Regions from separate parts of the Paenibacillus rhizolycopersici genome, predicted to be linked through region 1. Evidence: riboswitches for the same ligand, from Rfam matches in the RefSeq annotation. Region 1 holds a riboswitch; each other region holds the start of a gene.
The links. Region 1 has a riboswitch for cobalamin ahead of metE (5-methyltetrahydropteroyltriglutamate--homocysteine S-methyltransferase). Riboswitches for the same ligand answer to the same signal wherever they lie in the genome.
Positions count from the first base shown of each region.

Region 1 (4,198 bases):
TTTCATAGTTACTTTAAAATAAACTGTAACTAATCGAACAATAGTTATGATAAAGGGTAACTAATCATTTGTCAATTACAGTTGCTTGTATTTTTTGCGAACCTGTTCAGCAGCCACTGTCATTTGCCGCAGGGAGGCGACGGTCTCCTCTTGCCCTCTGGTTTTTAATCCGCAATCTGGGTTGATCCAAAACAATCCCGGGTCCAGCACTTGAAGCGCGCGCTCGATCAAAGAGACCATCTCGGCTTCGGTTGGTACACGCGGGCTATGGATGTCGTAAACGCCAAGGCCAATCCCGAGCGGGTACGTCTGCTTCTCAAAGCTGTGAATCAACTCGCCATGGCTGCGTGAGGTTTCGATCGAAATGACATCGGCGTCCAACGCTCGGATCTCCTCCAGGATATCTTCAAATTCGCAGTAGCACATATGCGTATGAATTTGCGTTGTATCCAAGACCGAGGAGGTAGTCACCCGGAACGCTTTTACCGCCCAGTCCAGATAGTTCGACCAATCCTTCCTCTTGAGGGGGAGACCTTCGCGCAAGGCGGGCTCGTCCACCTGGATCATCCCGATACCGGCCTGCTCTAACGCTTCGACCTCCTTACGTAAGGCTAAAGCAATTTGATAGGCGACCTGCTCCCGGGATAGATCGCTTCGAACAAATGACCAGTTCAAGATCGTGATCGGTCCCGTTAGCATCCCTTTAACCGGCTTAGCCGTCAGGCTTTGGGCATAGGCGGTTTCCTTGACGGTCATCGGCTTGGCGAACTCGACATCCCCGTAGATCACAGGCGGCTTGACGCAACGCGTACCGTAAGACTGAACCCAGCCCCCCTGCGTAAATGCAAAGCCCGGCAGCTTCTCACCGAAAAATTCCACCATATCGGTGCGTTCAAACTCGCCGTGCACCAACACATCAAGCCCAAGTTCCTCCTGGATCTCGACCCATTTGCGGACTTCCGTTCGGATGAACTCCTCATATCTATCCTGGTCCCACTCGCCTTTCCGCCATTTCTGCCGGGCAGCCCGAACCTCGGCGGTCTGCGGGAAACTGCCAATCGTCGTTGTGGGCAGGAACGGAAGCCGCCATGTCGCCTGCTGTAAGAGCCGCCGCTGTGCAAACTCGCTAGTTCGCTCCGCCGGGGCTACAGCAGCCTGCACCGCCGCCGCCCGCACCGCAACACGGCTCCGGGCCGGATCTGCGGCGAGTGCGGCCAGTGCACGGCGGTTCTCCGCGAACTGCACCGGTTCGGGTCCCTCACTGCTTGCCGCCTTGCACAAGCTCGTTAGCTCCTCCAGCTTCTGCTCGGCAAACGCCAGTGCCTCGCGTAACACCGGGGATAAGCGCTCTTCGCCCGCCACGGATACCGGGACGTGCTGCAAGCTGCAGGAAGGCTGCACGATCAACCCCGGTTCTCCGGCTAACATAGAAATCTCTTTCAACAGGCTTAGCGTTTCGTCTAAATCTGTACGCCAAATATTCCGTCCATCGATAAGCCCTGCACCAAGTGTCTTGCCTGCAGGAAATCCGTATCGACGCAGTGCCTCCAGGTTCCCGTCCCGGCCGTGCACAAAATCCAGTCCCAAACCATGCACCGGCAGTTCTGCAAGCGAATCGTACCTTTCGACGGCATCGAAATACGTTTGCAGCATGATCCGCAGATCAGGGACTTCCCGGGCGATCGTCCGATAAATCAAGTCAAGCCGGCGAACGTCCTCTTCGGTTAGAGAGACGGCCAAAGCCGGTTCGTCCATTTGCACCCATGTGGCGCCAGCCGCTTCCAACTCCCGTAATACCTGTACATATAGGGGCAGCAATTTTTCGATCCAGCCATCGACTTGGCCTGCGGTCTCCCCTTTAGACAATTTCAACAAGGTGAACAACCCCAGCACCACGGGTCTACCTTCTATGCCCAGCTCCTGTTTGGCTTCCAAATAAGCCATAAGCGGCCGATTGACGACCACCTGCGGTTCCCTGAACCCCAGTTCAGGCACGATATAGTGGTAGTTGGTATTAAACCACTTCGTCATCTCGCTAGCCGCCGCCTGGTCGTTCCCTCGAGCAATGGCGAAATATAGATCCAGTGGCAATTTGTCGCTGTTCCAATCAAACCGCTCCGGTATCAGTCCGAACATCGTCGCAGTGTCTAATACGTGGTCGTAATAGGTAAAATCACCGACCGGGATTACGTCAATCCCCCGATCCCGCTGTAAACGAAGATGACCCATCCGAATTTCCGTCAATCGATCATGCAGCTCTAACTCTGCAATTTTCCCTGCCCAATAGGCTTCAATTTGCTTCTTCCATTCCCGTTGTCCGCCGATTCTGGGATATCCCAGATTTCCGCTAACTATGTTCATGTTCCCCAAGTTGATTTCCTCCTCATCGTTTGGCTTGATGACACCCATAGTTTGCAACACAAAAAAGGTCCCCGATAGCAACATAGGCTAAAGAGGACCTTCGATCATTTGTTCGATGGCTTGCATCTTTAACACCTCCCTATCTCCCGTAGGTACAGCAGTGCCGTTGAAATAGGCAGGTCTCCTGGCTTCGGCATCATCGCCGGATGCGGCCTTCCCGGTGACTTGATCACCAGTGGCATTCGATGCATCCGACTCCTCCGTTACAGTGGCGGGACCGCGCCGGCATTGCACCGGACTTCCCTTTTAAGCTCCGGCCAAGCAAGGCCGGAACACCTATTTCCGCGATATTCGGTTGGAATATACCTCCCATCTTACTTGATGTCCCAGGCGAATACAATACCAAACACATCGGAATTTAAATATTTATGACAACATTTTCGACAACTTTCAAGTGATTAATATCACAATTCGACTCCCAAACCCATCGTACGATGAAACTAATCAAACAAGAATGCCATGGGCTTACACATAAACGACAGAAAGAGGAATGACTCATGAAATCTCGGAACATTCTGAAGTGGTCCTTACTAGGTTTGTCCGGTCTGGTCATGATCGCAGCCGCCTGGTTTGCGTTCCCTTCAGAGGAGCCTCCAGTCCGTGAAGCAGCTCCTCATGAGGAAGCGCCGCATATCAATCATCCGCCAGTCGAGCCGGTCGTCCATCGCGAGGGGAATACCGTACACATCGAGATGACCGCTCAACGAACCGACATTGAGATCTCGGAAGGCGTCACCTATAATGCCTGGACGTTTAACGGCACGGCACCTGGCCCGGTATTGCGCGTAAAGCAAGGCGATCAACTGGAATTTACGCTCAACAATTTAGACCCTGATATGCCGCATTCGATGGATTTTCACGCCGTCCATGCCGCTCCCAGCCAGAAGTTCGTCGAGGTGATGCCCGACGAGCAAGGAACGTTTACCTATCCTGCCGATACACCCGGCGTGTTCATGTACCATTGCGGAGTAAGTCCAGTGCTGCTTCACGTAGCCAACGGAATGTATGGGATGATCATCGTCGAACCGAAGGACGGTTACCCTACGGATGCGGATATCGATCAGGAATATACGATCGTCCAAAGCGAATGGTACGCGGAGAACGATATGGATGCTTTCCAACAAGGCGATCCGGAATATGTCGTATTTAACGGCGATGACCACACGCTAAAAGAACATCCCTTCCTCGCCAAGATTGGCGATAAGGTTCGGCTTTACGTTGTGAATGTGGGCCCCAACCATGTATCTTCCTTCCATGTGGTCGGCACCACCTTTGATCACGTCTATCTGGATGGTAACCCAAAGAACGAGCTGTACGGCATGCAAACCGTGTTGCTTCCGGCGGGTGGAGGTGCAGTTGTCGAGTTTACCGTCACAGAAGAAGGCGATTATCCGATTTTAACCCATCAACTGAACGACGCTTATTTGGGGGCTACCGCTATCCTGCGGGTGACTCGAGATGGCAAGGATAATGGAGCACCGGCGATGAGCCATTAAGAAACGATAACCCGATTGCAATCTGATGAAAGAGGTGAAGCTCAATGGAACGACAAGATGCCAAAATCGTTGAATTGGACGTCCGGGAGCAGCTCAAGAGTAAAATGGAGCCGTTCCAGATGATCATGGACACCGTAAAAACGCTGGGGAAAGACGATATCTTCGTATTGCACGCCACCTTCAAACCCACGCCATTGCTTGGCTTTCTGAAGATGAAGGGGCTCGTCGGCCAATCGGTCATGCACGACAAGGAACATTGGATAACAACGTTTGTCCATAAG
Region 1 is NZ_JADCNN020000013.1:10,324-14,521, reverse strand. It holds gene metE (5-methyltetrahydropteroyltriglutamate--homocysteine S-methyltransferase) at 76-2,361, opposite strand; cobalamin riboswitch at 2,519-2,716, opposite strand; gene IM700_RS14645 (multicopper oxidase domain-containing protein) at 2,919-3,917, shown strand; gene IM700_RS14640 (DUF2249 domain-containing protein) at 3,962-4,198, shown strand, end outside.

Region 2 (4,198 bases), on a different contig from region 1:
CCGCTGACTTCAGCGGCGGAGAAGAAAGGGTCCCCGCCAAGGATCGATAAGCCGCTTAGCAGGGGGTTATTTTTAACGTCATGAATGATTTCGGCTTCGCGTTCCAAAGTAAACGGTTCGCCGTAATCGAAGTTCCAGGTCTTCGGGCTGAAGCAGCCCTTGCAATAATGACGGCAACCGCTGATAAAAATCGCCGCCCTCAAGCCTTCGCCTTCATTAATAGATTCGGGATAGTAGCCGCAAAGATTCATACGTCGTGTTTGACCCGGTCGCGCACTTCCGCTTGTTTGGCTGCATTAAACCGCGTTTGGAAATCGCCGGTCAGGTAGCCCGTCACCCGGCGCAAGCGGCGGATATGCACATCGTTCTCATGCCTGCCGCAGGAAGGGCAGGTTGCCCCGATAATCCCTTCGAAGCCGCAAGCCGAGCACCGGTCGATCGGATGGTTGATGCTGAAATAGCTGACCTGCTGCTGCAGGGCGAATTGCACGATTTTCAGGAACGCTGCCGGGTTGCTGCGGGCATTGCCGTTTAGCTCGATATAAGAGATCGCACCCGCGTTGCAAAGCCCGTGAAACTTGGCTTCCAGTTCAATTTTTCGCGCGGCACTGAGGTTGTAGTAGACCGGGATATGAAATGAATTCGTGTAGTAATCGCGATCCACGACTCCGGGTATCGGGCCGTATACCGCACGGTCCCGTTTAGTGAATTTGCCGGACAGGCCCTCCGCCGGGGTGGCGAACAACGTGATGTTCAGATTATGGATTTCGCTTTGGCGGTCGCAATAGTCGCGCATGTAGGCGATCAAATCATACGCTTTCTGATACACCGCTTCGTCTTCGCCGTGGTGTTTGCCGTACATGGCCTTCATGCATTCGGCCAAGCCGATGAATCCAATGGACAAGCTACCGTGTTTGAGCAGATCGCCAACCGCGTCGTCCGGTGCCAGCGCCTCGCCGCCCTCCCAGACCCCTTCACGCATCATGAAATCCGAAGCCTTCGCCTTCTGAGAGGCTTGGATGTTGAAACGGTGCAGCAGTCCCTCCAGCGCGATATCCATATAATGCGTCAGCTCCCGGTAGAAGCCGCGCTCATCGGCCTCCTTGCGATGGCCCAATTCGATCCCGTGCTCAAGGCCTATTTTGACGAGGTTTAGCGTATTAAAGGATAGATTTCCTTTGCCGGACAGATGGTTCCGTCCGAAACGGTCGGCCAGCACCCGGGTGCGGCAGCCCATCGTAGCGAATTCCGTATCCGGATTCGTCGGATCGTAATACATCAGGTTCAGCGGGGCATCCAGGTTGGCGAAATTCGGATACAGCCGTTTGGCTGAGCATTCCGCCGCTTTCAGGAACAGGGAGTAGTTCGGTTCCCCTGGATTTTGATTGATCCCTTGCTTGCATTTGAAAATCTGAATCGGAAAAATCGGCGTCTCCCCGCTGCCTAGCCCACGCATGGTCGCGGTGAGCAGGGAGCTGATTACCAGCTGTCCTTCCGGCGAGGTGCAGGTTCCGTAGTTAATACTGGTGAACGGGATTTGTCCGCCGGCCCGGCTCGACATGGTGTTTAGGTTATGGACCAGGCTCTCGGCCGCCTGCAGCGTTTCGCTTTCGGTTTCCTTTAACGCATATTTGAAGGCTTTCGGATACCCGTCTCGGAGGTCGCTGCGGCTCATGGCAATGTCGCCCAACTCGGCGCTGGCATCGCCTTCCTCAAAGTAATCCAACCCTTTGCGGAAGTACTTGGCGAATGATTTGGCCACGTACGGGGCGAGATCGAAGTCCAGTTTGTTCGCGGATACGCCGCCGTATTGGGAGTTTTGCTGGGATTGAAAAATGATCGCCACCAGCGCCATCGCCGTCATGATGGAGGATGGCGGGCGTACGCTGCCGTTCCCGGTATTGAAGCCTTCGCGCAGCAGCTTATCGAAAGGGATAAAGATGCAGTTGGTTGTGCCGATGGCGTATTGGTCCAGATCGTGGACGTAGACAATATTGTCCTGGATGGCTTGGACCAAGCGGGCCGGCATCACGAAATGGTTTGCGTACCATTTAGCATACTCGCTTCCGAATTTACTCATCTTGCCGGAGAAGCTCTCCCCGTTCAAATTGGCGTTCTCACGCAGCACCTCGAGATTTCGACTGTGCACGATTTCCTCGCCTAATTGAATGACTTCATCCAGCAAGGTGTCTCGGCCGGTATACGTCTGGTTTAGCAATGCCATAACAAAGTTCTCCTCCCGATAAACTGAGTTTTTACTTCATATAAAAGGGCATGTCCAACCCGACGAGGGTGGACATGCCCGAATGCGCTGCATCATAACGATCACGTTGGGCATAGAAATAGAAGCCCTAAGGTTCAGCGGCAAGCGGACACCATCCCTGTTCCTCGCAGGTTTTCCGTCGGTGTCTTCCAAACGGGCAGGTCTCCTGGCTTTCGGGTCATTGCTGACGCCTTCCCGCAGCTTTAGAATCAAGCCGCAGTGGCATAAAGGTCAGACGAACGGCTGGGCCTTCAAGACGATTCGATGAACGTTTCGTCTCTAGCGCCTAGCTACCGATTACAGTGGCGGGACCGCAGCGGCTTTGCACCGCACTTCCCTTTTAAGGTCCGGAGGCTTGTCCGCCGGATCACCCGTTCACACTATATTTTGTTGCGTTGATCTAAGGATAGCCCAAGATGTTGTGTTTGTAAACCGAATTTTTACCATGTAAATGACCTGAAAACGTCGTGAAAATCTCCAGTCCTTATAACGATGCGGAGAGTGGGGGACGAGGGAGAATTGTGAACATTTATGAATGGGACTGAGGAACTAGGAGGATGGTTGGGGGGCGGCAACTGTTTTTCGAACGGTGTTGGCTAACGGACTGAGAAGTCGTTATTTCTGCAATTTCTGACGAATAAGAAATCTAACGGACCCCAAGGCCCTTATTTGGTGCGAAGACGTATAAATGGGGCAGATTCTAGGCAAATAGCGGCTCCAAGGTCCGTTAGAAAGCGAAGTTCGGATTCCCGGGACAAATAAGGTCACTACAGTCCGTTAGAGATCGGTTGATCTTCAAGTGCAAGGATGGGTAGAATGGAGGTAGGTTGAATAACAAGCTCGTGATTGAAAACAAAACCACTACCAGAAAGAAGGGATCGATTATGGCCATCGCTGAAGTAACCGTCATTCCGATCGGAACGGGTAGCACCAGCCTGAGCGCTTATGTCGCTGAGTTGCATCGGGTGCTGGAGAAGCAGACGGGAATTACGTTTACCCTAACCTCAATGAGTACGATTATTGAAGGGCCGTTGGACGACGTGTTCGCCGCCATTCGTGCCATCCATGAAGCGCCGTTCCAGTCGGGTGCCGGCCGCGTGTCGACGTCGATCAAGATCGACGACCGCCGCGACAAAGCCAGCTCCTCGGAGCAGAAGCTGCGCTCCGTTCGCGAGAAATTGTAATTACCAAGCATTGGCGCTTGCATTATTTTGAAAACGAGTTATAATAATTTTTGTTCGCTAAAAACGAACTTGCTGGTGTAGCTCAGCTGGTAGAGCAACGCATTCGTAATGCGTAGGTCGGGGGTTCGAATCCCTTCACCAGCATCCTTAATGCAAGTGGAAACGCGCCCTCCGAGGTTTCGGGGGGCGCGTTTTTGCGATTAAAGTCAAACTTCTGCCGGAAAGTTACTCAATCCCCTTATTCCTCCCACTTGGAGTGAAGGACATGATGGCAAAAGTTCGGGCGTTGATAGCCCGGAAGAAACATCTCGCACACATCGGCGTTCATCGTACCGTATGTCGTTTCCGGTTTGTGCTTGAAGCCTTCCCAGAATGCATGCAAGATGTTGTGTTTGAACTGGTCGCGAGGAAAAGCTTCGACGACTTGCTTCCGCACTTCTGCCGGAATGAAATCAAAGTTCTTCCCGACGACGTCATAACCGACGCCGAAATTCATCAGAGCCGCCTCGGTTTCCATGTATTCCACGATTCCGACGGTGGTGTGCAGGGCAACCGCATTCCATACCAATCGAATGGATTCTTCCGGAATGCCGCGGCTTCTCAGAAAGTCGCGGGCCGCATTCGCCCCATCGACCTCAAAGCGTTTGTCCGGGCTTCGGAAGGCGGGTGTCAAGCCGAGATCGTGGAAGAGCGAGCTGATATAAAGCAACTCGGCATCGTATTTGACTTGACTCGAATTCCCCTTCATCGC
Region 2 is NZ_JADCNN020000002.1:28,606-32,803, reverse strand. It holds gene nrdG (anaerobic ribonucleoside-triphosphate reductase activating protein) at 1-251, opposite strand, end outside; gene IM700_RS02485 (anaerobic ribonucleoside triphosphate reductase) at 248-2,224, opposite strand; cobalamin riboswitch at 2,403-2,653, opposite strand; gene IM700_RS02480 (MTH1187 family thiamine-binding protein) at 3,148-3,447, shown strand; tRNA gene IM700_RS02475 (tRNA-Thr) at 3,519-3,591, shown strand; gene IM700_RS02470 (HD domain-containing protein) at 3,686-4,198, opposite strand, start outside.
Region 2: linked by a shared signal. The riboswitch ahead of IM700_RS02485 (anaerobic ribonucleoside triphosphate reductase) and the one ahead of metE (5-methyltetrahydropteroyltriglutamate--homocysteine S-methyltransferase) in region 1 are both predicted to bind cobalamin.

Region 3 (4,198 bases), on a different contig from region 1:
TGCCGCTGCCCCCCACTCAGCACGCCCAGCGGACGATGCTCGAGCTCCTTCAAGTCAAGGCGCTCCATAATGCCGTCGATGAGGCGGCGGCCGGCCACCGCCCCTCCTATCTCCCTGCCGCGCCAGTCCTGATGGGCGAATCGGCCCATCTCTACGACCTCGCGAACCGTGAACGCGACGGACGGAAGCCCGTCCTGTTGGAGAACGGCGACTTTACGCGACAGTTCCTTGCGGGAGTAGGCCGTCAACGGACGCCCCTCCAGCGCAATCGCGCCGGAATCCGGTTGTTCCACACCTGAGATTAGGTTCAGGAGGGTCGTTTTGCCGCTGCCGTTTGGACCGATCAATCCCCAAAACTCGCAGCGGCCGACCCGCCAATCCACTTCGTTCAGCACTTCGAGGCGACCAAACGCCTTCGCAACTCCCCGCACCTCGATCAACGCAGCTCCTCCTCTCTCTGCTTTTTCTTCCGGTACAGCAGATACCCAAAGAAAGGCGCTCCCACAAACGCGGTGACGATGCCCAGCGGAATTTCTGTAGGGGCCAGCAGAGAGCGGGCGGCCAGGTCGCTCCACATCATGAATATCCCCCCACCTAGCGCGGACAGCGGGATGATTAGGCGGTAATTCGGTCCGGTGATCAGTCGGATCATATGCGGAACGACCAGACCTACGAATCCGATCACCCCGGACACCGACACCGCAGCTGCCGTCATCAGCGTGGCGACGAGCAACACGGCCAGTTTGGTCCGTTCCACAGCCATCCCGGAGTGGGAAGCCTGACGTTCACCAAGAGCCAGCAGGTTCAAATGCTTGGCCCGGCTCCACAGGAACAGGGCCCCCACCAGCAAATACGGCAAAAGGATGGCCGTATACGACCATCCGCGCAAGCTCAAACTGCCCATCGTCCAATAATAAATCTCATTGATTGTTTTTTTCGACATCGCCGTTAAAAAGGACACGACCGCCCCTAGAAAAGACTGCATCACGACGCCGGACAAGACCAGGCTTTCGATGGGCAGCTTCCCGTTCTCCCGGGCCAGCCAGATCACGATCCATAACGTAACCGCCCCGGTCACGAAGGCGATCATCGGCAACGTAAAGATGCCAAGCAACGAAAACTGCCATCCGAAAAAAATCAGCACAGCCGCACCGATCGCCGAACCTGACGATACCCCTAACGTAAAGGGATCCGCCAGCGGGTTGCGCAGCACGCCTTGAAAGCCTGCGCCCGCCACGGCGAGCGAAGCGCCAACCAACATCCCGAGCAGCACGCGAGGCAAGCGAACCTGCACGACGATTTGCTCTGCCGCAGCGCCCCAGTCCGGCGTAATCAAGCGGCCAAGACCCGGGAGCCGATGCAGCAGGATGGCCGCAATATCCCCTGCCGGAACATAGACAGAGCCAATGCCGATGCAGAACAGCAACGTCACCGCTAGCAGAACGAGTCCCGCCGCCCCATATCCGGCTAATCTGCCGCGCGTCATGGCTGGATCAAATCCGGATGAATCGCTTTGGCGACTTCGATTAGCCCTTGTGTCACGCGAGGACCTGTACGACTAAGCAGATTATCGTCCATAGCAATGATCCGATTCTCCTTCACAGCCGATATTTGGTCCCAGCCGGAACGGCCTTTGATGATGTCAGCCAACGTCTTGTTGTTCTCGTCAATTACGCTTTTTGCATACAAAATGACATCCGGGTTCGCTTGAATAATCTGCTCTTCATTAATCTCGGACCATCCCTCAACCTCGGAAGCAACGTTGATGCCGCCCGATAACGTGATCATTTCATCCATAAATTCACCTTTACCGACTGTCCAGCCTGGGGAAAACTCGATGTACACCTTTTTCTTCTGATCCTCGCTCAGCGAACCCACCGCATCAGTAACGGTTTGGACCTCCTGCTTCATCTTCCCGACCACTTCGTCCGCTTCGGCCTGGTGATTCGTGATTTTGCCAATCGTTTGAATATGCTCCATAACCGCATCGATCGTTTTCGGATTGGATTGGAACACTTGAAGTCCCATATCCGTCAGGCTTTTGACCGTCGCCTCATCAATGAGACTAGCTGCCAAAATGAGATCCGGCTGCGCCGCCACGATCGCTTCAACGTTCACCTGGAATCCGCCCATCCGCGGTTTGTCCTTCACCGCTTCCGGATAGTCGTCCAAATCGGATACGCCGGCGACTTGTTCATTAAGCCCAAGAGCAAACAGCACTTCCGTCTCTGACGGCGCCAGCGAAACCATTCGTTCCGGCGCTGCGTCAAACGTGAACTCCTTGCCGGTGGAATCCGTTACGGTATAGGGATAAGTCGTCTCCTGTGCGGCTGGTTGATTCGCTTCAGCATTTGTTCCCGCGTTTTGCGTCTGCTGTGTCGCCTCCGCAGCGTTCCCCGTTCCTTGATTCACTGCGTTGTTACCGCAGGCAGCCAGCACCAGCAGCAAGGCCAACAAGCCCAAGCTTGCGATTCGTTTCCAGTTCTTCATCTCCAAATCTCCCCTTTTTGTTCATTCCAGTTGGTAAAGAATCGCCTCGTGCTTCAGCGGTACGTTGTGCAGCCGGATTTCAAGTCCAGCCGAACACCATCCCGGCAACAAAGAAAAACCCCTATCCTAGCGGATGGGGTTACGTCTACAAAGTCATGCCGCGCGCCGACGAAGTGGAGAGCTCCACAGTCTGGCGCCAAGCCATGATACTCTTGGCAGAACGTTATCCTTTCCTCGAAGGACCGTCTTGATTTCCCGTGGCAGGTCTCCTGACTTCCAGGTATCGACGAAAGCTCGCCTTCCCATCTCCCTCGCGGGCGACAGTGGCATCGTGAGCTCGTCCCTGTTTACAGTGGCGGGACCGTGCCGGATTTGCACCGGCTTCCCTTTTAACCCGAAGCGGCACGGCGTTCTTCACCGCTGCTTCAGGACCTACGGGCACAATTTGTACGCTTGTCTTAAGGCTTTCTTCTCTATTGGATTATAGGGGAAAAGCGGGAAACTGACAATATCTAATCCGCTTCGTCATGTCTTCGACTTCACTCCAGAGACAAATCCGCTCCCAGGACGCCAATCGCTTCGCCGCCCCGACGGATGGGCACGGCAAGCGTCATGCACCGTCGTTTCGTAATCGCTGAGATATACGCCTCGGAGACGACCGTTTCCCCGGCAAAAGCACGGCGGAACCATTCCCGACCTTTGGCGTTCAGCAAACCAGCCTCCGGGATGGACACGACAAAGGATCCGTCCTCACGGTTTGACCAAGCTGCTTCAAGTCCCGGTTCCGCGGCCAATAGCTCCTCCAGAGCGGCTCGGTGTCCAGCCGGTTCCATCGCCAGGAACCGCGGCTGATCGGCTGCCTTAAGCAGCTTCCGGGCATAGGCCTGTCCCAACGCCACCGCTTCCTCGCCTCCGGCGGCCAAATCCGTCCCCGAATGCACGGAGTTAAGCGAAACCATCAGTTCGCCTTGCGCCCGGTCGAGCCCCACGACTACGGTCTGCAGCTTGGAAATATGCTCCCGTTCGGACTCCATTCGAGACAGCGCCCCCTCCACATGGATGATGCTTCGATTCAGTGCTTCATGCACCTCACCCAGCATGGCTTCCATGTTACGCGTCAGCTCGGCTTGCTCCCGGCTTCGCTGCCCTGTCTCGGCAACCAGTCCATTCACTCCGGCCACTTCCTCCGCGATGAAACGAATATCCTCACCCATTCGCTTCATCAGGGAAATGCCCTCCAGCGCCGAGTCCCGGCCGCCTTTCAGCGTGGACTTCACGCGGTCCACATCCGCGGCAATCTGCCGGAACAACGGAGCAGAGCGGCTGATCGCTTCGGTGCTTTGGTCCGCCAGCTGACGCATACGTACGGCTACCACGTCGAAACCTTTGCCTTGAGCCCCCAAACGGGCCGCTTCAATGGATGCGTTCAGCGCCAGCAAAGCCACCTCCCCGGCGATCTCTTCCAAACTCCGGTACAGCGCGCCCAACTTCCGCGTATTCCCCTCCAATTCCTCCATCGGCCCGGCAATCGATTCCTGGGAATCGGCCAACGAACGGATCGTGCCATCCGCCGCTTCAAGCGCCCCAGCCATGCGCACCGCTTCGGCCCGGGTGTGCTCGCTGCGGCTTAGGAGATGCTCTGCGGCGTCATGGATTTGGGAAGCCGATGCGGCAACCTCCTCCATCGCAGCGAGGCTCTCCTGCACCT
Region 3 is NZ_JADCNN020000001.1:522,154-526,351, reverse strand. It holds gene IM700_RS02285 (ABC transporter ATP-binding protein) at 1-440, opposite strand, end outside; gene IM700_RS02280 (FecCD family ABC transporter permease) at 437-1,486, opposite strand; gene IM700_RS02275 (ABC transporter substrate-binding protein) at 1,483-2,490, opposite strand; cobalamin riboswitch at 2,733-2,942, opposite strand; gene IM700_RS02270 (methyl-accepting chemotaxis protein) at 3,030-4,198, opposite strand, start outside.
Region 3: linked by a shared signal. The riboswitch ahead of IM700_RS02275 (ABC transporter substrate-binding protein) and the one ahead of metE (5-methyltetrahydropteroyltriglutamate--homocysteine S-methyltransferase) in region 1 are both predicted to bind cobalamin.